Regions from separate parts of the Hylemonella sp. P2_B10 genome, predicted to be linked through region 2. Evidence: predicted binding sites of a transcription regulator. Region 2 holds the regulator's gene; each other region holds the start of a gene.
What was found. The regulator sigma-54, encoded in region 2, starts transcription at its own class of promoters, with help from an activator protein. The targets are predictions, from matches to a motif close to TGGCANGNAANCTGCTTT.

Region 1 (7,079 bases), on a different contig from region 2:
GTGGAGGTGATGGCCGGCGACGCCATAGGCACATATGGCAAGGGCTTTCACCTGCCCACGGATGAGACCAAGTACTTCACCTCGTTCACGCTGATGGCCATGCTGGCTGGCTATCTGGTGGGGCTGGTGGCCATTCCGCGCTGGCTGTCGCAGTCCACCGCCTTGAAAGCCTCGGCGCTGCTGGGCGCGGCGCTGACGCTGGCGGCGTATTTCAGCCATGGCTATGTGTCGGTGGGCTGCGTGGCGGTGCTGGGCCTGGCCAACGCGTTGATGTGGCCGGCCATCTGGCCGCTGGCCATCGGCGGCCTGGGCCGTTTCACCGAGCGCGGCTCGGCGCTGCTGATCATGGGCATCGCCGGCGGCGCCATCATCCCCAAACTGTTTGCTGCTTTGAAGGATGTTTTTGACTTTCAGCAAACCTTCTGCTTGATTATGCTTCCCTGTTATATGTATATCCTTTTTTATGCTATCAAAGGCCATACAATCGGCCGCTGAAATCCCCCCCTTCGCTCTCTCGTCTCTTTCTTCATGAGTGCATTCAACGAAGAACGCGTGCTGTCCGTACACCACTGGACCGACAAGCTGTTCACCTTCACCACCACGCGCGACCCGGCGCTGCGGTTTTCCAACGGCCACTTCACCATGATTGGCCTGCGCGTCAACAACAAGCCGCTGCTGCGCGCCTACAGCATCGTCAGCCCCAATTACGAGGAGCACCTGGAGTTCCTCAGCATCAAGGTGCCCGACGGCCCGTTGACGTCGCGCCTGCAGCACATCCAGGTGGGCGACAGCATCATCGTCGGCAAGAAGCCCACCGGCACGCTGCTGATCGACTACCTGCTGCCCGGCAAGCGGCTGTACCTGCTGTCCACGGGCACCGGCCTGGCGCCGTTCATGAGCGTGATCCGCGACCCGGAGACGTACGAGCGTTTCGAGCAAGTCATCCTGGTGCACGGTGTACGCCAGGCCGATGAGCTGGCTTATCACGACATGGTGACCGAGCACCTGCCGCAGCATGAGTTCTTGGGCGAGATGATCGCCAAGCAACTGCTGTATTACCCGACGGTGACGCGCGAGTCGTACAAGAACATGGGTCGCATCACCGACCTGATGGCCAAGGGCAAGCTGTTCAAGGACCTGCACTTGCCCGACCTGGACCGCGAAAATGACCGCGTGATGATCTGCGGCAGCCCGCACATGCTGAAAGACCTGAAGCACATGCTGGAGGGGCGCGGCTTCAAGGAAGGCAACACGTCCACGCCGGGGGACTTCGTCATCGAGCGGGCGTTTGCAGAGCAGTGAACCGCTTGCGCGGGGCTATCGCGGAGACCGTCTCCGTGAGAGCTGGACGCCTAGGCGAGGCGCGCTGGATGCCGTGTCGAAAAATCTTACGGTGTCTGCAGTGGCACCCTGATTTTTGACCCAAATCATCAGAGAATACATGTACATCAAAGGTCTTTTCGCCTTTGCCAGGTTCGGCGCGAATATTGCATAAGCTCAATTGCTTGCGCCAGATGATCAGTTTGTAGAAGCTGCTCTGTCCTGGCCAGCAGCCCTGCTCGCTGGGGCTCGGTTAAACCCGTAGATGAAATTGTTCTGGGTCACGACTCGGAACGCCAACAACATTCAAGGAGGAAGTATGCGTCTGAATTTTGGTCGTTCGTTTTTCAAGAGCATGGCGAGTGCATGCGTTGCCGCGGCCGCGCTGTCGCTGGCTCCGGCCGCGGGATGGGCTGCTGCGATTGTGGGTTCTGCGTCCAATGTCACGGGGATTACAGGTCTGACGATTGATGGTCACACCTACAATGTGTCGTTCAGCACCGGCTCATACAACACGACGTATACGTCTCTCGCGCCAACATTTCTGTCAAGTGCCAATGGCGCGGATTTGGCGTCACAGGCTATCAGCGCCTTGTTTGGTGCCAGCAACGTCACAGGCCTGATGGGCACTGACTGCAACAATAGACCAGCCAATGCCCGTAGCATGAGTTGCCTGGTGCTGACACCCTACAGCATCAGTCAAGATGAGTCCCAATTCAAGTGGTCGGGCGCCGACCACTACCTCGATCCGGACGTCGCCTTCCCGTGGGAGATCCTGGGGTCCACATGGGGCTTCACCCGCAGCACCGATTTGGTGTTTGGCTACATGGTTGGGGGCCCAAATTTCGCGCCCGGCGCCGAGGGAATGGTGGTGTTGGCTACCTACACCGAAGAAACCCCGACAACAACGGTCCCTGAGCCTGGCTCACTGGTTCTGCTGGGTGCGGGCCTTGCGGGCCTGACTGTGGTCCGGCGTCAACGCAAGGCCTGAGTTCGCCCGTCTGACACTGCATGCGGCACCTCAGGGTGCCGATTGCGCTGTAAGAAGTTGACGACAGCCTGCGCCACCTCCACGCCCTTGTCTTCCTGCAAGAAATGGCCGGCCCCCACGGTCTTGGCGTGCGGCTGGCCTTGCGCCCCTGGCACGTCGCGCTGCCACACCTTGTGGCCGCCGCGTGTGATCGGGTCCATGTTGCTGAACAATGTCAGGAAGGGCTTGTCCCACCGCTTGAAGACTTCCCACGCGGCTTCGTTGGCGGCGCGCTCGGGGTTGTCGGGGGTGATGGGCACGAAGGTGGGGAACAGGCGGGCGGCGATCTTGTGTGCGCGGGTGGGGTAGGGGGCATCGTAAGCGGCTACCTCTCGCGGCGTCAGGCCGTTGACGCAGCCGGCCTTGACCAATTTTCCAATCGGGAACCAGGGGCTGAAGCGCGCAAAGGCCAGCCAGATCTTGAAGGCCTTGGGCACCGCGCCGGTGCCGGTGGGCAGGCCGCCATTGGCCAGGGCTATGCGGGCGAAGCGGTTGGGCATGTGCGCGGCCAGCCGCAGGCCTATCAAGGAACCCCAGTCCTGGCAGAACAGCGTGATGCCTTGCAGGTCCATGGCCTGCAGCCAATGCGCCATCCAGGCGACGTGGTTGGCGTATGAATAATCGGCCGCCAGCGCGGGCTTGTCGGAGCGGCCGAAGCCCACCAGGTCGGGCGCGACCACGCGGTAGCCGGCATTCACGAACACGGGGATCATCTTGCGGTACAGAAAACTCCAGGCTGGTTCGCCGTGCATCAGCAGCACGACAGGCCCGTCGCGCGGGCCTTCGTCCACGCAGGCGATGCGCAGGCCGTCTACCTGGGTGTAGCGCGGTGTGTACGGAAAGTCGGGCAGGTTGGCAAAGCGCTCGTCGGGCGTGCGCAGCACCTGGCTGACGCCGGGCAGCGGTGGAATGGGGGGCGGGATGATGTCCATCTGCGGTTTCTCAGAAACGCCGGCCCAGCTGGATGTCCTTGCCGCCAGCCGGCAGGCTGACGAAGTCGCCGTCGCGCGCCAACCGCAGTTTGCCGGTGTAGATGCTGGGCGCCTCGCCCAGGAACACCTTGTCCATGCCCGGCACCGGCAGGGGTGGCGCGATGTGGTTCAGCAGCAGCATGCCGGCGTTGGCGTCCTGCGCCACCTTGGCCGCTTCTTCGGGCGTGGTGTGGTAGTCGATGATGTCGGCCATCAGTTGCTTCAGGTTGGGCCGGCCGGCCTGGCCGGCGGCTTCGCCCAGCAGGCCCACCAACTGCGGCGACAGGGCCTCGTGCACCAGCAGGTCCACGTTGGCGGCCTGCTGCTGCACCGCCGCGCTCTTCTTGGTGTCGCCGCTGAGCACGATGCTGCGGCCCTTGTAGGTGATGCGGTAGCCCACGGCCGGGTGCACTGGCGTGTGGTCGACGGCAAAGGCCTGCACCTCCAGGTCGCCGTCCTTCAGCACGGTCAGCACGCCGCTGGCCGGCACTTCGAAAGCTTTGGCGGCAGCGCCGAAGCCGGCGCGCGGCATCACAGCCTCGCCATGGTGGGCCACGCGGTAGCCGTGGTCGGCCTCGTAGGCTTGCATCAGGCCGGCGGCCACTTGCTCGACGCCAGGGGGGCCATACAGCGGAACGGGTTGCGTGTTGCTGGCCGATACCCAGCGTTGCAGCAGCAACTCTCCCAGGCCGTCGATGTGGTCGGAATGGAAGTGCGTCAAAAAGATCGCCTGGGTCTTGCCGACGTTGAAGCCCATGCGTGCCAGCGCGCGGGCGCCGCCGCTGCCGGCGTCAAACAGCAGCTGGTGCTTGCCCGCCACCACCAGCGTGCAGGGACCGGAGCGCTGCTCATCGGGGAAGGGTGAGCCGGCACCGCACACGCCCAGGTGCAGGCCATCGGGCAGCTCGGCCAGCGGGTCGGCCGCCATGCGCTGCACGGCCACCCGTTGGGCCAGCGCCAGGGCCAGCGGTGCGCGCGCCAACCAGGCTGCGCCGGCCAGCAGCACCAGCACGACCAGCGCGCGCGACAGCAGTTTCTTCAATGTCATGGGGTGTTCTTTCGGGCGTGGCGCCGCTGCCAGCGCCAGGTGACGAAGGCCAGCAGCAGCGCCAGCAGGCCCAGTGCCACCCACTTCAGTCGTGGGACGTAGATGTTGACCAGCGCGTTGCGCAGGATCTGCTGCTGCGGCGAGTAGCCTTCGGGCATGGGCAGCACGCCATTGCGCTGCGCCCAGGTGGCGTACTCGGCCTGCATGGTCTTGAAGGCATCGGGCAGCTGGGCCTGCAGGTCTTGCGTCTCGCCGGGATCCTTGGCGATGTCGTACAGGTGCCATTGACCATCGCCCACGGGCGGGATGTTCCTGATCAGCTTCAGGTCGCCCTTGAACAGCGCCTGGTTGCCCGACAGCTCGTAGCCTATCGCCTCGTCCACGGGGTGCGCGCGTTGCGCCTGGCCCAGCATCACCGGCAACAGGCTGCTGCCGCGCATCGCCTCCACCGTGCGGCCCTGGTACTGTGTGCCGGGGCGCGGCAACTGGGCGATGTCCAGCAGCGTGGGTGCGATGTCGGTCACATGTGTGAAGCCCTTTTGCACCTGGTTAGGCAGCATGCCCGGTGCGCCGGAAATGATCATGGGCACGCGTATGCCGCCTTCGCCGGAATAGAACTTGTAGGTGTTCAGCGGCGCGGCGGTGGCGCTGGCCCAACTGGGGCCGACGATGCTGTAGGCACCCTTGGCGCCCAGCTCGTCAATGCCACGCTTGTAGTTGCGGTCCAGCCACCAGCGGGCCAGCGTGATCGCATACGGGTCCGAGGCCTCGGGCCCGTTGTCGGACATGAAGACGAACACCGTGTTGTCGTACTGGCCGCTGTCCTTCAGGTACTGCATCAGCCGGCCGACGTGGTAGTCCATGGCGTCCGTCATGCCGGCGTAGACCTCCATGCGGCGCGCCTGGTAGGCCTTGTCCTCGGGCTTGAGCGCGTTCCAGTCGGTGGTGGTGGCCATGGTGGCCATGCGCGTGTCCGGCGGCACCAGGCCCAGCTTGATGGCGCTCTGCAGCCGCTGTTCGCGCAGCACCGTCCAGCCCTGGTCGTAGCGGCCCTTGTACTTGGCGATGAACTCGGGTGGCGCCTGCACCGGAATGTGGCTGGCCTGGTAGGCCAGGTAGGTGAAGAAGGGCTTGTCGGACTTGGCGTCGGCCTTCAGGTAGGCGATCGCCCTGTCGGTGTAGAACTGCGACGAGTAGTACTCGGCCGGCATGGTGGCTTCTTTGCCATCCTCGAACCAGTAGACCTTGTCGGTCAGATCCAGGTAGCGCTTGGCGGTCTCCCAGTTGTCGGAGCCGCTGTCGCCCTGGATCAGCGAGCGGTCAAAGCCGCGCTGGTTGGGCAGGTTGTGCGGCTCCTTGCCCACATGCCACTTGCCCACCGCGTAGGTGCGGTAGCCGCCGTCGTGCAGGTGGTTGGCGACGGTGGCGACGTTGCGGTTCAGCACGCTGAGGTAACCGGCCTGGCCCAGGTGCTGCTGCGGGATCGATTCACGCATGTTGCCCACGCCGTTCAGGTGGTTGTCCACCCCGGTCAGCAGCATGGCGCGGGTGGGTGAGCAGGAGGCCGAGACGTGGAAGTTGGTGAAGCGCATGCCCCGGCGCGCCAGCTCGTCCAGGTTGGGCGTGGCGATCTCGCCACCGAAGGCGCCGACGTCGGTGAAACCCCAGTCGTCGGCCACCAGCACGATAATGTTGGGGCGTCTTGCCGTTGTTTGGATGGCGGCCGGGGTGCTGGCGGCGGTGGGCGCTGCGACTGGCATAGCGGCTGGCACAGCGGCTTGGCCCAGGTTGGCCAGCAGCAGCGCAAGTGCGGTCGCAAGCTGATGCGGCTTCATGCTGCGTCTGTGGTTTGTGCTTGCGCGCGCGCTTTGGCCTGCGCTTCCAGCAGCGGCTTCCAGTGCAGCAGGCCAAACACGATGGTCAGCGCTACGTTGCGCGCCAACGAGCCGGGAAACTGCGTCAGCTGCTTGCGCATCAGCAGGGCCTCCAGCACATGCAGCGCCAGCATCACCACGGCCACGCCCTGCATCACGGTGGCCATGGTGCCGCTGGGCCAGCCCAGCAGCAGGGCGGACAGTGCCAGTACGTAGATGGCCAGGCAGCCGAGCTTGGACAGGGTGTACATCATGGTGGTGTCTTCCCGATTTCAGAGGTGGGTGCGCAATTGTTCTTCAATGACCCACAGCCTGTCCTGTCCCCAAGCGGACACGCCGTCCACGCTGAACGAGGGCACGCCCCACAGGCCCAAGGCGAACAAGTCAGTGCGATTGGCTTCGGCGGTCTGGCGCCAGCCGTTGTCTTGCAGCGCCTGTTGCACCTGATCCCAAGGCAGGCCAGCGCGCTCGGTGATGCGGCGCAGGCCGCGGTTGCTGCCGGCGTCCAGCCCCTCGGCCCAGACGCCCTGCATGAAGGACAGCACATAGGCCTCGGACTGCCCCAGGCGCTCGGCCAGCGGCATCAGCGACAGGCCGCGCTCGGTGGGTTTGCCCACCGGGTCGTTGATGCGGCCAAACGGGATGCCGCGCACGAACGCCTCACGCGCGGTGTCCTGGCTGATGTAGCCGCGTTTTGCCGCCGGCACAGGCAGGCCGCGCATCACCATGGGCAGCACGTAACGCAGCCGCAGCTGGGCGCCACTCAGCCGCGCCAGTTCGAACACGCGGCGCGCGACGATGGCGGAGTAGGGGCTGCGCAACGAGAAGAAAAAGTC
Region 2 (7,079 bases):
GCTCCACATCATGCGGGCGCACCACCTCGGCGTCGGCGGCATCTTGCCGGATGGCCTCCCACACGTGCGCCTGGAACGGCAGGTACTTCTCGAACGCGAAGCGCCGGCGTGAGCCAGGCGCCACGCGGCAGGCAATCTGCGCTGCCTCGATAGCGATAGTGCCGCTGCCGCAGCAGGGGTCGTACAACGGCGTGAGGTCACCCTCGCCGTCGGCCCAGCCGCTGGCGGCAATCATGGCGGCGGCCAGCGTCTCTTTCAACGGCGCCTCACCCTTGTCTTCGCGCCAGCCGCGCTTGAACAGCGGCTCGCCCGAGGTGTCGATGTACAGCGACAGCGTGTCGGTGGTCAGGTGCGCGTAGATGCGCACGTCGGGCCAGGTGGTGTTGACGTCGGGCCGCACGCCGCCGGCCTTGGCGCGGAAGCGGTCGCACACCGCGTCCTTGATCTTCAAGGCGGCGAAATTCAGGCTGGTCAGCGGGCTGTGCTGGGCTGTCACCTCGACCTTGATGCTTTGCTTGGGCGTGAACCAGATCTCCCAGGCCACCTGGCTGGCGGCCTCGTAGAGGTCGTTCTCGTTGCGGTAGGGCGTGTGGGACAACTGCACCAGCACGCGCTGGGTAAGACGGCTGTGCAGATTCAACAGCAGGGCGTCACGCCAGGAAGCGTTCAGCGACACACCGCCGCGCCGCTTGTCCAGCGCCTCGGCGGGCAGGCCAGTGATGAAGCCGGCCTCGGCCAGCAGGTAGTCCTCGACGCCAGCGGCGCAAGGCAGAAACAATTGCAACTGGTTCACGGGGAGATCCCTTGGCGGCGCTTACAGCGCCTTGCGCAAGTTGGTAGGCGCTATGCGCAGGCTTTCGCGGTACTTGGCCACGGTGCGGCGCGCGCACTCGATGCCCTGCTCCTTCAGCATGTCGGACAGCTGGCTGTCGCTCAGCGGCTTCTTCGGGCTTTCGGCCGCCACAAATTGCTTGATCAGCGCGCGCACCGCAGTGCTGGAGGCATTGCCACCCGATTCGGTGCCCAGCGCCGAGCCGAAGAAGAACTTCAGCTCGAAGGTGCCGAACGGTGTGGCCATGTATTTGGCGGTGGTGACGCGGCTGATGGTGGATTCGTGCAGCCCCAACTCATCCGCGATCTCGCGCAACACCAGCGGGCGCATGGCCAGTTCGCCATGGGTGAAGAAGTTCTTCTGCCGTTCCACGATGGCGGTGCTGACGCGCAGGATGGTGTCGAAGCGCTGCTGGATGTTCTTGATGAACCAGCGCGCCTCCTGCAGGCGCTGCTGCAAGGCGGCGTAGTTGGAGGCTTCCCGGCCGCCGCCCTTGTGCTGCTTCAGGGCATTGGCATAGATGTCGTGCACGCGCAGCTTGGGCATCACGTCGGGGTTCAGCAGCACGCGAAAGCGCGCCTGCGCGCCATTGCTGATCTTGGTGACCAACACATCGGGCACCACCACGTTGCGCTCCACATCGATGAAGCGGCGGCCCGGCTTGGGCTCCAGGCGGGCGATCAGCGCGATGGCGTCGCGCACGGCGGCGTCGTTGCAACCGCACAGCTGCACCAGGCGCTTGACGTCGCGGCGCGCCAGCAGGTCGATGGGTTGCTCGCAGACGCGCAGGGCCAGCGCCACCGCCATGGCGGTGGGCACGTCCAGGCGAATGTTGCGCTGCATGGCGTGCAATTGCAGGCTCAGGCACTCGGCCAGGCTGCGCGCGCCCACGCCGGCCGGCTCCAGGTTGTGCAGCAGGCTCAAGGCCATGGTGAAGCTGTGCACCAGGTTTTCCACCTGTTCCTCGTCGCCACCGGCCAGGCCGCGTGCCAGGTCTTCCAGCGGGTCTTCCAGGTAGCCGTCGTCGTTCAGCGACTCGATCAGGAAGCGCAGCGCGGCACTGTCGGCCTCGCTCAGGCGCAGCGCCAAGGCCTGGCGGTGCAAATGTGTTTGCAGCGACTCCTGGCTGCGCGCCAGCTCACCGGCATCGGCGTCTTCGTCGCCGTTCAGGTTGTTGCCGTGGGCCTTGGCGTCGCCGCCCCACTCGCCGTCGTCGGGCGACATGTCCAGCGTGCCGTCGCCCTCCCAATCCTGGCCGTCGTCGGCGGTCAGCGGCGTCGCTTCGTCATTGGTCGTGGTGGAGGTGGAACTGTCGGTGTACTCTGTCGCGGCGCCGCTGGCGGCGAACTCGGCGTCGCGGTCGTCCTCACGCACGGGCGTGTCGACCTGGGCGATGCCGAAGTCGCTGCCCGGCGCCTCGTCATGCGCCAGCTCCAGGAAGGGGTTGTCGTCCAGCATCTGGTCGACTTCCTGGCTCAGCTCCAGCGTCGACAACTGCAGCAGCCTGATGGACTGCTGCAGCTGTGGCGTCAACGCCAGGTGCTGCGATATCTTGAGCGAGAGACCGGGTTTCATCACATTTTGAAGTGTTCGCCCAGATACACACGCCTGACATCGGCGTTGTCCACGATCTCGGAGGGTGTGCCCTGGGCCAGCACATGGCCGTCGCTGATGATGTAGGCGTGGTCGCAGATGCCCAGCGTCTCGCGCACATTGTGGTCGGTGATCAGCACGCCAATGCCGCGCCCCTTGAGGAAGCTGATGATGCGCTGGATCTCGATGACGGCGATCGGGTCGATGCCGGCAAACGGCTCGTCCAGCAAGATGAAACGCGGCTGCGTGGCCAGCGCACGGGCGATCTCCACGCGGCGGCGCTCGCCGCCGGACAGCGCCAGCGCCGGCGAATCGCGCAGGTGCTCCACCCGCAGTTCCTGCAGCAGGCTGGTCAAGCGGTGCTCGATCTCGGGCTTCTTCAATGGCTCGCCGGCCTCGTCGCGCTGCAGCTCCAGCACCGCGCGCACGTTGTCTTCCACATTGAGCTTGCGGAAGATAGAGGCCTCTTGCGGCAGGTAGCTCAGGCCCATGCGCGAACGCCGGTGTATGGGCATGTGCTCCACCGACTGGCCGTCGATGCGGATGTCGCCCGAGGTGGCACGCAGCAACCCCACGATCATGTAGAACGAGGTGGTCTTGCCGGCACCGTTGGGGCCCAGCAGGCCGACGACCTCGCCCTTGCCCACGGCCAGCGACACGTCCTTCACCACCTCGCGGCTGCCGTAAAACTTCTTCAGGTTGCGGGCTTCAAGGCGGCTGCCAGCGGCGCCCGCATCCACAGTGCCGCCCGTTGCGGGCACAGGAGAAGCCACCGTCACTGCTTGTCCCCGCTCAGCGAGGGGCTCGGCCGCAGCCGGACGCCGGAAGCGGCCGGCAGGGTGGGGGCTGCCGGCGTGGCTGGCGAACCGGGCGCCTGCCCGCTGGCGGCTTCGCCCTTGGGCGTCATCATCACACGCACGCGGCCACCGGGCTGCGGGACGCCGTTCTTCACCGTGGTGCCGTCGATGTTGAAACTGTCCTTGACGTTGTCCAACAGGATCACGGCGCCGGTCATCTCGTCGTTCAACTGGGCCCCCTTGAGGCGACGCATGATGGCCTTGGTGACGAACTTGACCGTGTCAGCGCGGCCGTCGTAAATGATGGTCTCGGCCTCGCCCTCGATGAACTCGTCCACCCCATCGCGCTTTTGCCGGAAGAAGGCCAGCTTGCCCGGCTCGGCGATGACGGTGCCGTATTGGTAGCCCTGCGCGTCCTCGCGGTAGGTCAGCTGGGCGCCGCGTATTAGCAGCGTGCCCTTGCTCAGCACCACATTGCCGTTGAACACCGTGGTCTGCTTCAGATCGTCCGCCACACCCGTGTCCGCCTCGATGTTCATCGGTTTGCTGCGGTCGGCTTTTTCTGCTTGTGCAGTGCAACAAAATCCTGCCAACAGCAGGGCGAGCAGAGGGGTGATGGGATGTGGCGTCATAGGCGGCATGAATCTTGCATCACATTGTAAGCGCGTGACGCGTTCCTGCGGTCCGTGCCGCTGCAAATAGGGGATTTTTTTGCCAACAGAAGGGGAAACATCCCCCCTTTGGCCACGCCCGGCTCAGCCGTCGTTGTTGATCTGGGTGATCAATTCCTGCAGCACCGTGGTGGCCTTGTTGTTGTCCACCTGGCAGGTGCCGGCGTTTTCATGGCCGCCACCACCGTAGTAGAGCATCAGCCGGCCGATGTTGGTCTTGGAGCTGCGGTTGATGATGGACTTGCCGGTGGCAAACACGGTGTTTTGCTTTTGCATGCCCCACATCACGTGGATGGAGATGTTGGTCTGCGGGTACATCGCGTAGATCATGAAGCGATTCACCGCGAAGATGACCTCCTCGTCGCGCAGGTCCAGCACCGCCAAGTTGGCAATCACCGAGGTGCAGCGTGCAATCTGCTCCTTGGCCTTGGCCGCATGCTCGTTGTACAGTTCCACGCGCTCCACCACATCGGGCAGGGCCAGGATCTGCGCAATGCTGTGGTCCTTGCAGTACTTGATCAGATCCATCATCAACTGGTAGTTGCTGACGCGGAACTCGCGGAAACGGCCCAGGCCGGTGCGCGAGTCCATCAGGTAGTTCAGCAGCACCCAGTCGGTGGGGTTGAGGATTTCTTCGCGGGTGAACTGCGCCGAATCGGCCTTGTCCACCGCCGCCATCATGTCGGCCCAGGCCGCCGGAAAACGCGCCGTGCCGCCGTAGTGCTCGAACACCACGCGCGCCGCCGACGGCATGTCGGGCAGGATGATGTGGTTGGGCCGGTCGCCGGTGTTGCGCATGGTCTCCGACAGGTGGTGGTCGAAGGCCAGGTGCACGCCCGGCACATAGGGCAGGTTGGTGGTGATGTCGCGGTCGGAAATCTCTACCTTGCCGTCCTGCATGTCCTTGGGGTGGACGAACTTGATGTCGTCTATGAGCTCCAGCTCATTGAGCAAGACGGCACAGACCAGCCCATCAAAATCACTGCGGGTGACCAGGCGAAATTTCTCGGCGGACATGTAGTTCTCCACAACGGTGCAATTTGCAAAGCATTCTATGCCACGCCCGCAGCGCGGCGCAGCGCTTGCGCGCGCTTTTTGCAGCAGTCCTACAGCCGACCGGCGCGCAACTCGCCAATCAGGTAATCGCCCACGGCCAGCACTTGCGGCATGCCGCCGGCCATGCCGCCGTCGGTGATGTAGCGCCCGCCGAAGGCCATGGTGGGCACCCCTTCCAGCCGGAAGCTGTTTTGCAGCTGCGCCGCCCGGCTGGCCTTGGTGGAGGCGCTGAAGGACTTGTACTGGTCCATGAACTTGGCGCGGTCCACGCCCTGCTTGGCCACCCAGTCGGCGATCTGGTCCGGTGTGGTCATGGGCACGCGCTCGCTGTGGTAGGCCAGGAACACCTTGGTGTGCAGCTTCTCCAGCAGACCCATAGCCTCCAGCGCGTAGTAAAAACGCTGCAGCAGGCCAGCCTCGTCAGCGAAAGACACTGGCACGCGCTTGAACGCCACGTCCTTGGGCAGCTTGGCCACCCAGGGCGCCAGGATAGGCTCGAACGAGGCGCAGTGCGGGCAGCTGTAGCGGAAGAACTCGACCACCTCGATCTTGCCGGGGGTGTCGGTGGGCTGGCGCTGGTCCAGCTTCTTGAACTGCGCGCCCTCGCGCGGCTGGGCCAGCACTGGGTTGCTGGTCAATCCCAGGCCAGCCGTGGCCAGTGCGCCCATGGACAGGGCCGAGAAATCCCTACGCTTGATCATCTGTGTGTGCTCCGTCAATGCCATGAAATCGGTTGAAATGTGGGGAGGACGTCGCGCGCGCTCAGCGGCCGGCGCGCACCTGCGCCACCAGGAAATCGGCCACCTGCAGCATGCGCGGCATGGTCTTGGAATAGTCGGCGTCCACATAGAAGCGCCCGGCAACGCCAATGGCCGGCACGCCCTCCACCTTGAAGGCGTCCTGCAGCTGACGCACGCGCAACGCCTTGGCATCGGTGGCCGGCGCGTTGTATTGCGCGATGAACTTGGCGCGGTCCACGCCCTGCTTGGCCACCCAGTCGGCGATGGCGCCTTCGCGTTCCAGCACCACGCGCTCGGCATGAATGGCGTGAAAGACCTTGGCGTGCAGGCGGTCGAGCTGGCCCAGCGCCTCCAACGCGAAGAACAGCCGCTGGTGCGGCACCCATTCGTCGCGGAAGGCGGCCGGGATACGGCGCACCACCACATCCTTGGGCACACGGCGTGCCCAGGCGTCGAAACTGGGCTCGAAAGCATTGCAGTGCGGGCAGCCGTACCAGAAGAACTCGACCACCTCGATTCTCCCGGCCGGCACTTCCACCGCCACCGGCTTGTCCAGCGTCAGGTAATCGGTGCCGGATTGGGCTTGCACCTGGGCCAGCGCATTCGCGGCAGGCCAGCACAGCATGGCAACGCCGGCCCCAACGGCCAGCGCGGAAAACTCACGTCGATTCATGTACCCATCTCCAGCAAGGGAACCGGTCAGAGCAAGCGCTGCGTCAAAAAGTTCAACACCGTGGGCCGGCCTTCAGCGGGCCACGCGTATCAGCGCGGTTTCCAACCCCGAGGCCTCCAGCCTTTCCTTGGATTTCTCGCCATCTTCCTTGTGCTCAAACGGTCCCACGCGCACGCGATACACCGTGCGCCCGGACTGCTCGCGCTCGGACACCTTGGCCTCCACGCCGGCCAGCGCCAGCTTGGCACGCTGCGCTTCGGCGTCCTCGGCGGTGCGGAAGGCGCCGACCTGCACGTAATAGGTGAAGGGATCGGCGGCGGCACCCATCTTGGCCTTGGCCAGTTCGCCCAGCGGGTCGGCCACCGCAGCCACCACGGCCTTGGAGGCGGCCACGGCCACCGCGGGAGCGACCGGTTGCTTGGCCGGGGCAACGGCCGGCACCACCGCCGAAGCAGCCGGCGCGGGCGTGATGGCACCGGAAGCCGCCTGCGCCGCCTTGGCGGCCTGCTTGCCGTACAGCGGGGCGTTGGGGTCCCAGTCCTTGTTCTTCTTGGCCTCGGCGGCATCCTGGTCCGGGGTGCGGGACTGGCCCTTGCTCATGAAGGGCACCGGCACCTTGGTGACGTAGACCGCCACGGCCAGGGCCGCCGCCAGCCCCACCACCACACCGATGATGAAGCCCAGCAGCGTGTTGCCGCGTTGCGGCTGCGGCTTCAT
Region 3 (7,079 bases), on a different contig from region 2:
CTGATTGATGACGACGTGCTGGTGGACGCCGGCACCGGCGTGGGCGACCTCAGCCTGCAGGAGATGGGCCGCATTCAGCACGTGCTGCTCAGCCACTCGCACCTGGACCACGTCGCGGCCCTGCCGTTGATGGTGGATTCCACCGCCGCCACGCGCAAGGAGCCATTGCAGATCCATGCGCTGCCAGGCACCATAGCGGCGCTGAAGGCGCACATCTTCAACAACGTCATCTGGCCCGACTTCAGCCGCATCCCCACGCCCGAGGCGCCGTTCATCACCTTCCATGAGATCAGCATAGGCGGCACGCTGCAGCTGGGCGGCAAGCTGATCGAGGTGCTGCCCGCTGTGCACACGGTGCCGGCGGCCGGCTTCGCCGTCACCACGGGCAATGGCTGCTGGGTGTTCACCGGCGACACCGAGCGCAACCCGGCGCTGTGGGCGCGGGTGAATGAACTCAATGTGGCCATGCTGGTCATAGAAACCGCATTCAGCAACCGCGAGAAGGATCTGGCCCACCTGAGCCTGCACCTGTCGCCCATGGTGCTGGCCGATGAGCTGGATTGCATCGCCAAGGGCAAGAATTTCCCCATCTACATCACCCACACCAAGCCGGCGGAAACCGATCTGATCATGGCCGAGATCCAGAAATTCGACCAGACCGCTGCTTTCGGGCCCAACGTGACCCACGACATCCGGTGGTTGCGTGCGGGGCAGGAGTTTGAAATATGAGCGCCGTCATGAAGCCGGGTGGACCGGAAAAAGGCGAGCAGGCTTTTCTGGAGTCGCAGAAGCTGCCGCCGGACAAGCGCGGCATGACGTTCGAGGCGCTGTTCTATCGGCAGTTGCAGCATGTCACCGCGCGCATCCATGAGACCGAGAACGTCGAGCAGATCATGCTGGAGGTCAGCCCGGACATCTGCAAGCTGCTCAATGCGGACCGGCTGACGCTGTACGCTGTCACCGAGGACGGCACCGCCATCATTTCCAAGGTGAAGGTGGGCCTGAACAGCAGCCGCGAACTGAAGCTGCCCATCACACCGCAAAGCCTCGCCGGTTACGCCGCCTTCAGCCGCAACCTGGTCAACCTGCCCGACGTCTATGACGACGAGGCCCTGAAGCAGATTCACCCGCAGTTGACCTTCCTGAAAGAGGTGGACAAGCGCTCGGGCTACCGCACCAAGCAGATGCTGGCCGCGCCCGTGCTGGAAGGCGAGACCTTGCACGGCGTGTTGCAGGTCATCAACAACAAGAGCGACCAGCCCTTCAGCGAACTGGAAATCGACGGTGTGCTGGAGTTGTGCAAGACCCTGGCCACGGCGATACGCCAGCGCATGCACCGTGCGGCCGGCGACAGCGACAAGCGCAAAGCCACCAAGTTTGATGGCCTGGTGCACGATGGTGTGCTGACGCGCGACGAGCTGGAGCAGACCATACAGACCGCGCGCGCTGACAGCCGCTCGGTCGAGCATGTGCTGATGGCCAGCTTCCACATCAAGCCGGCGCAGATTGGCCCGTCGCTGTCCAAATTCTTCGGCGTGCCCTATGAGCCCTTCAACCCGGGCCGCATCCGCTCAGAGATGCTGCATGGGCCGCTGAAGCGCGACTTTCTGGAGGAGCAGGGCTGGATCCCGTTGGAGGAGTCGCCGGAAGGCCTGGTCATCATGTGCATGGACCCGGAGGCGGTGCGCGGTTCGCGGGTGGTGCCTCAGGTGTTCCCACGCTCGACCAAGTTTTCCTACAAGGTGACCACGCAGACCGAGTTCGAGGAGACGCTGAGCCAGCTGTACGGCACCGAGGCCACCAGCGGCTCCATCGACGAGATGCTGGCCGGCCTGAGCAGCGCCGATGACGATGGGACCAGCGACGAGTCATCCCTGGAATCCGCTGCCGCCGACAACGAGCTGGTCAAGTTTGTCAACAAGATCATCATCGATGCCTACAACCAGAAGGTGTCGGACATCCACGTCGAGCCGCTGCCGGGCAAGTTCAAGACCGGCATCCGCTTTCGCATTGACGGCTCGCTGCAGCCTTACATCGAGGTGCCGGCGCATTTCCGCCAGGCCATGGTGACGCGCCTGAAGATCATGTGCGACCTCGACATTTCAGAGCGCCGCAAGCCGCAGGACGGCAAGATCAAGTTCAAGAAGTACGGCCCGCTGGACATCGAGTTGCGCGTGGCCACCATCCCGTCGGCCGGCGGCGTGGAAGACGTGGTGATGCGTATCCTGGCCGCCGGTGAGCCCATTCCCATGGAGAAGCTGGGCTTGACGCCGCACAACAAGGAGCGGTTGCAGGCCACCGTCAGCAAGCCGTATGGCCTGTTCTATGTGTGCGGCCCCACCGGTTCGGGCAAGACCACCACGCTGCACTCGATCCTGAAATTCCTGAACACGCCCGACACCAAGATCTGGACCGCCGAGGACCCGGTGGAAATCACCCAGAAGGGCCTGCGCCAGGTGCAGATCAACAAAAAGGCCGGCATCGACTTTGCGCTGATCATGCGCGCCTTCCTGCGCGCCGACCCGGACATCATCATGGTGGGCGAGTCGCGCGACAAGGAAACCGTGTCCATGGGCGTGGAAGCCTCGCTCACCGGCCACCTGGTGTTCTCCACGCTGCACACCAACTCGGCGCCGGAGTCCATCACCCGTCTGATGGACATGGGCATGGACCCGTTCAACTTCGCCGACGCGCTCCTGGGCATCCTGGCCCAGCGCCTGGCCAAGAAACTGTGCGATTGCAAGGAAACCTTCGTGCCGTCGCTGGAAGAGCTGCGTACCTTCGCGATGGAATACGCCGAGGAATTGCGCCACTCAGCCGCCTGGAAGGCCAATTACGAGCGTGAACTCGAAAAGCTGATGGACAAATGGGTCGAAACCTATGGCGAGAACGGTGAGCTGAAGTTCTACCGCGCCGTCGGCTGCGACAAGTGCAACAAGACCGGCTACAAGGGCCGGGTGGGTCTGCACGAGCTGCTGGTGGCCGACGATGGTGTCAAGAAGTTGATCCAGGAGCGCGCCAGGGTGGCCGAGCTGTTCGCCGCCGCCGTGGAAGGCGGTATGCGTACGCTGAAGATGGACGGCATGGAAAAGATCATGATGGGGCTGACCGACCTGAAGATGGTCCGGTCGGTGTGCATCAAATGATGTCTTGAGCCAAGGCACAACAGAACGGACCGCGCCGTGTGCGCGTCAAGTTGCATGCTGATCAAGTTTCTTTCGACATGGGTAAAGGCTGGGCGGGAGGAGGCACAGGCGCCGCCCGCGACTGCGCTTCTACCGGCAGGATTTGCCGAGGCCTGGGCGCTGTACCGCGCGGGGCTGCGGGAAGACGCACAACGTGCCGCTGCCCAGCTGCTGGCCACCGATCCGCGCAATGTGGAGGCTCTGCTGGTCTGCGGGTCCCTGGCGCTGGACCAGGGCGATGTCGTGCAAGGCCAGCGCTTGCTTGACAAGGCGCCGCGCGGCACATCGGCGGACGCGTTGCTGTTGACCGCGCTGGGGCGGGCCTGCTTGGCGGCCGGACGCCAGGCAGCGGCGCGGGAACGGCTGGAGCAGGCACTCAAGCTGGCGCCTGACAGCGCCGAACCCCGGTTGCATCTGGCCTTGCTGGCGATCAGGCTGGGCCAGGTCGACAAGGCGCGCGACTTGCTGCTGGCCGCAGTAGCGCTCGAGCCGGGGCTGGCAGATGCCCGGTTTCACCTCGGCAACATCCAGTTGGCGCGAGAGGACTTCGATGGCGCCATGGACCACTACCATGCAGCGCTGGTGGCGGAGGAGTCGCACGCCGATGCGCACGCCAACCTGGGGGCGTTGTTAAAGCGCCTGGGCCGCGCCGATGAGGCCTGTGCCCACCTGGAGCGGGCCTTGCAACTTCGGCCTGATCTGGCGCAGGCCAGCTTCAACTTGGCCATGCTGCGCATTCAGCAGGACCAATGGGACACAGCCGCGGTCCTGCTGCGCGGCTCGCTGCAATCCCAGCCTCGGCAAGCCGATGCGCTGTTATGGCTGGGAAACGCGCTGATGCGTCAGGGCGATGCCACCGCCGCGCGCGAGTCCTACCGGGCCGCAGCCGCGCTGGACGGCAAATTCGTCGCCGCGCGCTGGGGGTTGGTCATGGCGCAATTGCCGGCCGTGCCCCAGACCGTCGCCGAGCAGCAAGAAGGGGTGCAGAGCTTTGCCAAGGAGCTCAAGAAGTTCCAGGGCTGGCTCACGGTGCACCAGCCCAATGATGCCCACTCGGCCGTCGGAGCCCAGCAGCCTTTCTACCTGGCCTATGACGCCCACAACAACCGCGAAGTGCTGGGTACCTATGGCGCGCTGTGCGCTCGCCTGATGGCCGGCTGGGCGGCCCGATCAGGGCTGGCGGCACCTGCGGTGACTGGCCGCGCCAAGTGCAAACTGGGCATCGCCTCTGCACATGTGGGCGACCATTCGGTCTGGCATGCGCTGGTGCGCGGCTGGCTTCAGCACCTGGACCCGGCGCGGTTTGAACTGCACCTGCTGCACCTTGGCGGTCGAAGCAGCGACCAGTTGCAATGGGCCGCGCAACGGGTGAAGGCAGTGCACCAACGGTCGGGGGACTGGGCCGATTGGGCCGGGCACGTCGCCGCCGAACGCTTCGATGCATTGCTGTACCCGGAAATCGGCATGGACGCCACCACCGCACGCCTGTCCGCACTGCGCCTGGCGCCTCTGCAACTGGCCAGTTGGGGGCATCCCATCACCACCGGCCTGCCCACGATGGACGGCTTCGTCAGCGCGGCGGCCTTTGAGCCGGCCGACGCCCAGGCACACTACACCGAGCCATTGCTGACGCTGCCCCGGCTGGGCTGCTGCTACCAGCCGTTCGGCACAGCCGCCGCCGCGGTCGACCTGGCCGGCTGGGGTGTGCGGCCGCAGGACCGGGTGCTGGTCTGTGCTGGCACTCCCTTCAAGTACGCGCCCGAAGGGGACGCGTGGCTGGTGGACATCGCCCGGCGCTGCCGGCCTTGCAAACTGGTGTTCTTTCGTGCCCGGCCCGACGCGCTGTCCGGACTGCTGGAGCAGCGGCTGCGCCGCGCCTTCGAGCAGGCCGGCGAGAGCTTTGACGAGTCCGTGTGCTTCATCCCGTGGCAGTCGCAGGCCGAATTTTTCGGCGTGCTGGACCGGGCGCACGTGCTGTTGGACAGCCCCGACTTTTCGGGCTTCAACACCACCATGCAAGCCTTGGAGCGCAGGCTGCCGGTGGTGGCCTGGGAGGGTGAGTTCATGCGCGGGCGGTTCGCGAGCGGCATTCTGCGCGAAGCCGGTTTGGCGCAGTGGGTGGCTGGCACCGCCGGTGAGTATGTCGACAGGGTGCGCCAATTGTGCGATGACGCTGCGCTGCGTGATCACTTGCGCCAGCAGTTGGCCCGGCGCAGCCAGTCTTTGCTCGATGACCGCGACTGTATCCTGGCGCTGGGCAATCGCTTGCTGGCATTGTCCTGAGCGGTGGCAGGGACGGTCTGCGGCGCCATATCAGCGTCTCGGGTTGACAAAATTGTCGTAAGCTTCCATTGCTGTCGAGGAAAAGCGTCAAATTTTGGCCCGAGAGGCCAAAATATCCTGCAAAATCGCGATTCGAGGACCTTGAACTGCCTGGCCTGAAAAGTGCTTGAAGAGTTGGCCCGAGTGGTTTCTTTTTTTCTGTTCAACCCAAGGAGTTTCAAATGAAACGTTCTCTTCAGCAGGGCTTCACCCTGATTGAATTGATGATCGTGGTGGCGATCATCGGTATTCTGGCGGCTGTTGCCTTGCCTGCGTACTCTGACTACACCAAAAAAGCCAAGGTTTCTGAAGTGATTCTGGCTGCTTCTGGCTGCCGCACGTCCATCACCGAAGCCTTCCAGTCGTCCACCAGCACCACGGTGGGCGCCGGCGCCAATGGCTGGGGCTGCGAGGTGACCAATACCGCATCCGGCAGCAAGTACGTGCAGCTGGTCACGACCAGCGACGGCGGCCAGATCCGGGTCACTGCGCAAGGTTTCAACGATGGCGCCATCGACACCAAGCTGGTGTCCCTGCAGCCCATGATGGGCACCGCCACCGCCACGTCCACCGATGGCGGCAAGGCCGTCACCTCGTGGCGCTGCGGCAGCACCACGGACGGCACCACGCTGGCTGCGAAGTTCCTGCCTGGCTCCTGCAAGGGCTGAACTTGGCAAGCGGGTTGCACCCAGAAAAACGCTCCTTCGGGAGCGTTTTTTTATTTCGCCCCGCCCTGTTGAAGCTGATGGGCTGGGGGTTGTTGTCGCTGTGCTGGCTGCTGCCGAACCACTACCCTCCCTGGCTCAATTTTCACTCCGAGACGCTGGCGCTGGCCGCGGTGGCGTTGCTGGCGCTGGCCTGGCTGGTGCCAGCGGCGCAGTCGCGCTGGCCGGTGCTGGCCTGCAGCGTTGCCGCGCTGGCCATCCTGCCCTGGTTGCAATGGACGGCTGGCGTCAACGCGTTCGCCGGCGATGCCTTGATGAGCTCGTACTACCTGGTGGCTTGGGCCCTGGCCATCGCCATCGGTTACCAGCTCACCCGGGTAGATGACGCGTCTGGCGTGGCCGCGCTGATGCACGCGCTGTGGCCGGCAGCCCTGCTCTCGGCAGCCGTGGGTCTGGTGCAATGGCTGAAGCTGGAGCCGAGTTTGGGCATCTTTGCCACGCAGACCGATCCTGGTGACCGTGCCATGGGCAACCTGGCGCAGCCCAACCAGTTGGCCACATTCCTGCTGGTGGGTTTGCTGGCTTATAGCCACGCTTTCGAGCGCCGCACTTTTGGTTGGCTCGCCTATGCGCTGGGTGTGGGCTTGATGACAGCCGTGCTGGTGATGACGCAGTCGCGCGCCGGCATGCTGGGCGCGTTGGCGGTCGCGTGTTTCCTAGTGTGGAAGCGCTCGCGCATGGCTTCGCGCCTGCGCCTGAGTCACGTGGTGGCATGGGTTGTGTTGTTCTTCGGCGCGACCGTGCTGTTCCCGCGCATCGACGCCGCCGTGGCCTTTGCCACGCCACGCGCGTCGCTGACGACGGTGAACGACCGCGTCGTCATTTGGCAACAGGTGGCGGACGGCAT
Region 4 (7,079 bases), on a different contig from region 2:
CAGAAGCTGGAGTAGTAGATCACCCGCTCCAGCCCCGACAGGCTGGCCAGCCGCACCGCGTGGCCGGGGTGAAAGTGGCCTTGCACGTCGTCCTCGGCAATCAAAAAGCCATGCTGCTGCGCCAGCACCAGCACCTTGTGCAGGTTGGCCGCGCTGCTGCCCCAGCCGGTGGGGTTGTGCAGCACGGTCTGGATGAACAGCAGGCGCGGGCGGTGCGCCACGCAGGCGGCCTCCAGCTGGGCCAGGTCCACCCCATCAGGCCGGCGCGCGATGGGGATGACGCGGTAGCCGTCCTTGCGCAGCCGCTCAAACATCAAAAAGTAACCCGGGTCTTCCACCAGCACGGTGTCGCCCGGCTGCAAAAAGGCGCGGCAGATCAGGTCGATGGCATGCGTGCCGCCATAGGTGGTCAGCACCCGGCCGGCATCCACGGCAATGCCCATGCCGCGCAGCACCAGCGCAATGCGCTCGCGCAGCTCGGGCAGGCCCTGCGGTGGGCAGCGCGAGGCCATGCCGGCCGTGCTGCGCGCCAGGCCGCGCTGCACGGCGGCGGCGGGCACGGCGTCTTCCAGCCAGGTGGGCGGCAGCGCGCCGCTGCTGGCCAGCAGCACGCCCTGGCGCTGGTCGTGCGCCTGCTGGGCCAGCCACACGCCGTCCTGCTCCTCGCCGGCCTCCAGCGCCTGCGCCTCGGGGAAGCTGGGCGCGCGCTGCTCGTTGACGAAATAGCCCGCAGTGCCGCGCGAATCGATCAGCCCCAGCGCCACCAGCCGGTCATACGCCGTCACCACCGTGTTGGGACTCACGGCCAGTTGCGAAGCGAGTTGGCGGATGGACGCCAGCCGCGCGGCTGGCGGCATCTGGCCACTTGCGATCAGCTCGCGCAGGCGCAGCTCGATCTGGTCGGCCAGTGGCGTGGGGGAGGAGCGGTCCAGCGAGAACATGGCGCCAGCTTAACCGAGGCAGCGCTCCCGTTCACACCAGGAAGCTGATGGCCAGCACCACCAGCGCCGCGCCCATGCTCAGGTTGAACAGCCGGCGCTGCAGCGGGTTGGTCAGCCAGCGGCGGATCAGCATGCCAAACAGCGCCCACATCGACGCGCTGGGGAATCCGATCACCAGCCCGATCACCGCCACCAGCAGCGCCGCCAGCGGCGTGGGCATGCCCGAAGGCATGAACACCGTGGCCAGCGTGATGGCCTTCACCCAGCTCTTGGGGTTGATGGCCTGGAACAGCGCCGCCTGCATGAAGCTCAGCGGCTTGCCCTCGCGGTTGGCCTCGCTGACCGAGGCGCGGCTCAGCTGCCAGGCCAGCACCACCAGGTACAGCGCGCCGGCAATGCGCAGCACCTGGTGCAGCACCGGGAATTCGGTGAACAAGGCACCCAGGCCCAGGCAGGTCAAAAACGTCTGCAGCGCCACGCCGCTGTTGGTGCCCAGAATCTGCGGCAGCGCGCGGCGGTAGCCAAAGTTGGCGCCCGATGCGGCCAGCATCACGTTGTTGGGCCCCGGTGTGCTGGACATCACGAAGCAATAGGTCATCAAGGGCAGCAGGTCGGTGAACATCATGGTCTCGCAGAGTACGGGCTCCATCATGCGGATGCTTCGCTCTGGAGCGAAGATACAAACGCTTACTGTGCCAACGCGCTGTATCAGTCCAGGCACTCACACAGCGCGGCGTGTGACGGCGCGCACAACCCACAGCACTCAGCCGGTTTGAAATGTGCGTTTTGGCCCTACAGTTGAGCCTACATAAATTCGCCCGCATGCCGACCCCACCGGCATGCAGGGACGCAAAGCAGGGACGGCGGGGTTTTTCTCTCTTTCATCATGAATGCAATTCAAGCAATGAAGAAGCGCGCCTTCTTCTTTTTGGCGCTGGCGTTTGCCGGCCTGTCTGCCACTGTGGCTGACGCACAGGTGCCCACACCGGCCGGTGCGCCGGTGCCGCTAGAGCTTTTTTTCGGCCCGCCCGCGTTGCAGCGCGCGCAGCTGTCGCCCAGCGGCCGCTTCCTGGGCTCGCTGGTGCACGGCGCCTCGGGCCGCGTCAACATCCAGGTGCTGGACCTGGACGGCGTGGAGCCACCCCGCGTGGTGCAAGCCTCCGCCGCCGACGATGTGTACTGGTTCCAATGGGTCAGCGACGACTGGCTGGTGTTCAACCTGGACGACGCCGACGCCAAGCGCGACGCCTTCCGCGGCCCCGGCCTGTTTGCCATGCGCCGCGACGGCGCCGACCTGCGCATGCTGATCTCGCGCGCGCCCGACACGGCGATGGACGTGCGCGGGGTGCGCGCCGGGCCGCTGAACACGCTGTCGCCCAGGTTCCGCTACCTGGGCCTGGGCGCACCCGGCAGCCTGACGGTGATCCTGGGTGAGAACGAAAGCGACGTCGGCTACGAATACAGCCACACCCGCTTTCGCGCGCTGAACATCGTCACCCGCCAGTGGGAACGCATTGGCGAAGACGCCCCCAAGGCCTCCGGCTGGCTGTTTGACGCCCAGGGCCGCCTGCGGCTGGTGAGGCAGCGCACCGACATGCAGATCAAATACCTGTGGAGCGACCTGGACGCCGCCGGCAAGCCCGGCCCCTGGCGCGAGATCGCCACCATGAAGGCGCTGGACGAGCCCTGGTCCCCCGCCTACATCGACCAGCGCGGCGACCTCTACGTCACCACCTTCGACGCCCAGGGCTTCACCGAGCTGCGCAGGTTTGACACCGCCGCGCGCAAGCCGGCCGACCAGGTCTTGCTGACCACGCCCGGCTTCACCACCGACGTCTCCAGCATCACCAGCGTGCCCGGCGGGCCGGTGGTGGGCGCCCGCCTGGCGGTGGACAGCGCCACCACGGTGTGGTTTGACCCCAAGCTCAAGGCCCTGCAAGACCGCGTGGACGCGCGCTGGCCCGGCCGCGTGAACCTGATGCAGTGCCGCCCCTGCGACGACCCGAAACGCGTGCTGGTGTTCTCTTACGCCGACACCGACCCCGGGCAGTTCCTGCTGTTCTACCCGGCCAAGAACGAATGGCAGCACCTGGGCGCCATGCGCCCCGACATCGACCAGGCCCGGATGGCGCGCAAGGACTTTGAGCGCATCCCCGCGCGCGACGGCCGCGACCTGCCGCTGTGGATCACCCACACCAGCGCCAAGGGGGCGCCACCCGCACCGGCCGTGGTGCTGTTGCACGGCGGGCCGCACATGCGCGGCACCTCGTGGCTGTGGGACAACGAGGCGCAGTTCCTCGCCTCGCGCGGCTATGTGGTCATCGAACCCGAGTTTCGCGGCAGCACCGGCTATGGCGAGCAGCACTTCCGCGCCGGCTGGAAGCAGTGGGGCACCGGCATGATCGACGACATCACCGATTCGGTGCGCTACGCCGTCAAGGCCGGGCTGGTGGACGCCAAGCGCGTCTGCGTGATGGGCAGCAGCTACGGCGGCTACGCCTCGCTGATGAGTCTGGTGAAAGAGCCGGACATGTACCGCTGCGGCATCGCCCACGCCGCCATCAGCGACCCGCGCAACCGGTATGACTTCTTCTGGTCCGACCTGTCCAGCTACGGCCGCAAGATCGTCATGCCCATCCTGATGGGCGACCCGGTTGCCGATGCCGCCATGATGCTGGCCACCTCGCCGGTGGAGCAGGTGGCCAGCATCAAGGCGCCCGTCCTGCTGATGCACGGCGACAGCGACTACCGCGTGCCGCTGGAAAACGGCGAGCGCATGCGCGACGCCCTCAAGCGCGCCGGCAAAGACGTGGAATGGGTGGTCTACCAGGACGAAGGCCACGGCTTCGCCAAGCTTGCCAACGAGCAGGATTACTGGCGGCGCATCGAGGTCTTCCTGGCCAAGCACCTGAAGTGACGCGCGCGGCCGGGCGGCCGTGCCGGGTCCCGATTGCAGCCTACCAGTTCACTTCGCGCTCCGGCGTGGCGCTGATCTTGTGGATGGACAGGTCGGCGCCGTCGTATTCCTCCTCCTGGCTCAGGCGCAGGCCGGTCATGACCTTGAGCAGCCCATACACCACAAAGCCGCCGGCCAGCGCCCAGGCGATGCCCAGGCCCGTGCCCAGCAGCTGCGCCCCCAGGCTGACGCCGCCCAGGCCACCCAGCGCCTTGGCGCCAAAGATGGCAGCCGCCAGCCCGCCCCAGGTGCCGCACAGCCCGTGCAGGGGCCACACGCCCAGCACGTCGTCGATCTTCCACTTGTTCTGCGTCAGGGTGAACATGCCGACAAAGATGACACCGGCGACGCCACCGGTAACCAGCGCCCCCAGCGGGTGCATCACGTCGGAGCCGGCGCACACCGCCACCAGCCCGGCCAGCGGACCGTTGTGTACAAAGCCGGGGTCGTTCTTGCCCATCACAAACGCGGCCAGCGTGCCGCCCACCATGGCCATCAGCGAGTTCACGGCCACCAGGCCCGATATCTTGTCCAGCGTCTGCGCGCTCATCACGTTGAAGCCGAACCAGCCCACCGTCAAGATCCAGGCCCCCAGTGCCAGGAAGGGGATGCTGCTGGGCGGGTGCGCGGCAATGGCGCCATCCTTGCGGTAGCGGTTGCTGCGCGCGCCCAGCAGCAGCACCGCCGCCAGCGCGATCCAGCCACCCATGGCATGCACCACCACGCTGCCTGCAAAGTCATGGAACTCGGCCCCGGTGGTCGCCTGCAGCCACTGCTGGAAACCGAAATGCTGGTTCCAGGCGATGCCTTCAAAAAAAGGATAGATGAACCCCACGATGACGCCCGTGGCCAGCAGCTGCGGCCAGAACTTGGCGCGCTCCGCAATGCCACCCGAGATGATGGCCGGTATGGCCGCCGCAAAGGTGAGCAGGAAGAAGAAGCGCACCAGCTCGTAGCCGCCCTTCAGCGCCAGCTGGTCCGCGCCCACGAAGAACGTGGTGCCATACGCCACCGCGTAGCCCACAAAGAAATAAGCCACGGTGGACACGCAGAAATCCACCAGGATCTTCACCAAGGCATTCACCTGGCTCTTGCGGCGCACGGTGCCCAGTTCCAGAAATGCGAAACCGGCATGCATGGCCAAGACCATGACGGCGCCAAGCAGTAAGAACAGGGCGTCCACGCCCTGTTTGAGTGCATCCATGGGGAGTCCTCTGGTAAAAATGATCTTTATTGGTGCTTTTTCAGCGAGAAAAGCAGAGTTGCACCAATAGAAAGCAAAACGCATGCCAAATTTGCGCCAAATGGGTGCGCCTGGGTTTTGCCGCACAAACCTGCACCAATTTTGCGCACTCTGGTGCATGGGCGCCGCAGATGCCTCTGGGTAAATTAAACTAAAGTTAAAATCAAGGAAAGGCCTTGTCTATTGATGGATTGCTGCTAATATTGAACTATAGATTAATTAATTTAACGCTTAGTTCAAGATGGGCCAATTCATCAAAGACCAGCTGCCAGACCCGCAGGCGTATTACGAAGCCGAAGGCCTTGTCTTCCAAAAGGGCGGCAAGCAGTGGCGCACCACACGGTGCGCCTTTCACGGCGGCAGCGACAGCATGCGCATCCACCTGCCCAGCGGCGCCTTCATCTGCATGGCCTGCTGCGGCGCGCGCGGGGGCGATGTGCTGGCCTACCACATGGCCGCGCATGGCCTCAGCTTTGTAGAGGCCGCCAAGGCCCTGGGCGCCTGGCGGGAAGGCACCGGCAACGGGCTGCACCACACCGCCAGCCGCGAGGCCCCCGAACGCCCCGAGCGCCCCGAACGCAACCGCCCCGCGCAGCCCACGGCCCGCGCCATCATGTCGCTGGTGCACTCGGAGCTGATGCTGTGCGCCATCTTCATCAGCGACGCGCTGCGCGGCAAATCCATCAGTGAAGAAGACGCCGCCCGCTTCCGCGAAGCGGCGGCGCGCATCCAGTTCGCAGCCAACTTTGCCGGCATTGAGGAAGAGCACCATGACTGACACCACCCACAGCAACCCCTTTTCGGCAGACAGCCAGCTCAAGCGCACCATGGCGCAGGTGGATGCAGCCATCGCGCGCCAGCAGGCCGCCGAAGCCGAACGCCAACAAATCACCGCCGATGACGGCGTGCTGCTGTTCAACGTCGCCCAGCTTGCCCCCAAGCCCGTGCGCTGGCTGTGGCCCGGCTGGCTGGCCCAGGGCAAGCTGCACGTGCTGGCCGGCGCGCCCGGCGAGGGCAAGACCACCATCGCCATGTCCTTCGCCGCCACCATCAGCGCCGGCAACCAGTGGCCCGATGGCACCTGGGCCGAGCCCGGCAACGTGCTGATCTGGAGCGGCGAGGACGACCCCGAAGACACCCTGGTGCCGCGCCTGATAGCCGCTGGCGCCGAGCCCAGCCGCTGCTACATCGTCGGCGGCCGGCGGGTGGATGGCGAGCTGCGCAGCTTCGACCCCGCGCGCGACATGGCCGCGCTGCACGAGCAGGCCAGCCGCATCGGCGACGTGCGCCTGCTCATCGTGGACCCGCTGGTCAGCGCCGTGGCCGGCGACGGCCACAAGAACAACGAGGTGCGCCGCGCCCTGCAGCCCATGGTGGACCTGGGCCAGCGCCTGGGCGCCGCCGTGCTGGGCATCAGCCACCTGAGCAAAGGCGGCGGGGCAGACGGCAACCCGCTGAACCGCGTCAACGGGTCGATTGCCTTCGGCGCGCTGGCGCGCCTGGTGCTGCTGACCGGCACCGCCCGCAAGCCCACCGGCTTGAATGCAGAGGCCCAGGCCAGTGGCCTGGCCGGCAGCGGCGGCAGCGACACCTGGCGCCTGCTGACCCGCGCCAAGAGCAACATCGGGCCGGACGGCGGCGGCTTCGCCTACCAGGTGGAGCAGGTGATGCCGCGGCCGGGCATCACCACCAACGGCATTGTGTGGGGGGAGCAGTTGGCGGGGTCGGCGAGGGAGTTGTTGGCGGATACGTCAGGTGACAGGGCCGGCAACGACGCCCCCAGCCAGACTGCGCTGGACGAAGCAGCTGAGTTTCTGCGCGACGCGCTGGTAGCCGGCCCGATGCGCAGCAACGCGGTAAAGGCCGAGGCCGCCGAAGTTGGCCTGTCGTGGGTGACCGTGCGGCGCGCCTCAGACAACATGGGGGTGATCAAGACGCG

Region 1: a site for sigma-54 is predicted at 1,477-1,494, ahead of AC1DX2_RS15300 (PEP-CTERM sorting domain-containing protein). Genes of this name have one in related genera too.
Region 3: a site for sigma-54 is predicted at 5,620-5,637, ahead of AC1DX2_RS22460 (pilin). Genes of this name have one in related genera too.
Region 4: a site for sigma-54 is predicted at 5,172-5,189, ahead of AC1DX2_RS22920 (ammonium transporter). Genes of this name have one in related genera too.

Annotation. Positions count from the first base shown of each region.
Region 1 covers NZ_JBFUDE010000003.1:620,930-628,008, forward strand. Annotated here, with positions in the region: gene AC1DX2_RS15290 (sugar MFS transporter) at 1-495, shown strand, start outside; gene AC1DX2_RS15295 (ferredoxin--NADP reductase) at 529-1,302, shown strand; gene AC1DX2_RS15300 (PEP-CTERM sorting domain-containing protein) at 1,586-2,311, shown strand; gene AC1DX2_RS15305 (haloalkane dehalogenase) at 2,296-3,282, opposite strand; gene AC1DX2_RS15310 (MBL fold metallo-hydrolase) at 3,293-4,369, opposite strand; gene AC1DX2_RS15315 (arylsulfatase) at 4,366-6,204, opposite strand; gene AC1DX2_RS15320 (hypothetical protein) at 6,201-6,497, opposite strand; gene AC1DX2_RS15325 (DsbA family protein) at 6,516-7,079, opposite strand, start outside.
Region 2 covers NZ_JBFUDE010000007.1:165,838-172,916, forward strand. Annotated here, with positions in the region: gene AC1DX2_RS25190 (THUMP domain-containing class I SAM-dependent RNA methyltransferase) at 1-793, opposite strand, end outside; gene AC1DX2_RS25195 (RNA polymerase factor sigma-54) at 815-2,407, opposite strand; gene lptB (LPS export ABC transporter ATP-binding protein) at 2,407-3,198, opposite strand; gene lptA (lipopolysaccharide transport periplasmic protein LptA) at 3,201-3,761, opposite strand; gene AC1DX2_RS25210 (exopolyphosphatase) at 3,978-4,910, opposite strand; gene AC1DX2_RS25215 (thiol:disulfide interchange protein DsbA/DsbL) at 5,000-5,650, opposite strand; gene AC1DX2_RS25220 (thiol:disulfide interchange protein DsbA/DsbL) at 5,712-6,362, opposite strand; gene AC1DX2_RS25225 (SPOR domain-containing protein) at 6,435-7,079, opposite strand, start outside.
Region 3 covers NZ_JBFUDE010000005.1:275,198-282,276, forward strand. Annotated here, with positions in the region: gene AC1DX2_RS22445 (3',5'-cyclic-nucleotide phosphodiesterase) at 1-729, shown strand, start outside; gene AC1DX2_RS22450 (ATPase, T2SS/T4P/T4SS family) at 726-3,146, shown strand; gene AC1DX2_RS22455 (tetratricopeptide repeat protein) at 3,183-5,468, shown strand; gene AC1DX2_RS22460 (pilin) at 5,690-6,175, shown strand; gene AC1DX2_RS22465 (PglL family O-oligosaccharyltransferase) at 6,253-7,079, shown strand, end outside.
Region 4 covers NZ_JBFUDE010000006.1:21,792-28,870, reverse strand. Annotated here, with positions in the region: gene AC1DX2_RS22935 (aminotransferase-like domain-containing protein) at 1-941, opposite strand, end outside; gene AC1DX2_RS22930 (LysE family translocator) at 973-1,593, opposite strand; gene AC1DX2_RS22925 (alpha/beta hydrolase family protein) at 1,828-3,858, shown strand; gene AC1DX2_RS22920 (ammonium transporter) at 3,899-5,101, opposite strand; gene AC1DX2_RS22915 (CHC2 zinc finger domain-containing protein) at 5,382-5,918, shown strand; gene AC1DX2_RS22910 (AAA family ATPase) at 5,911-7,079, shown strand, end outside.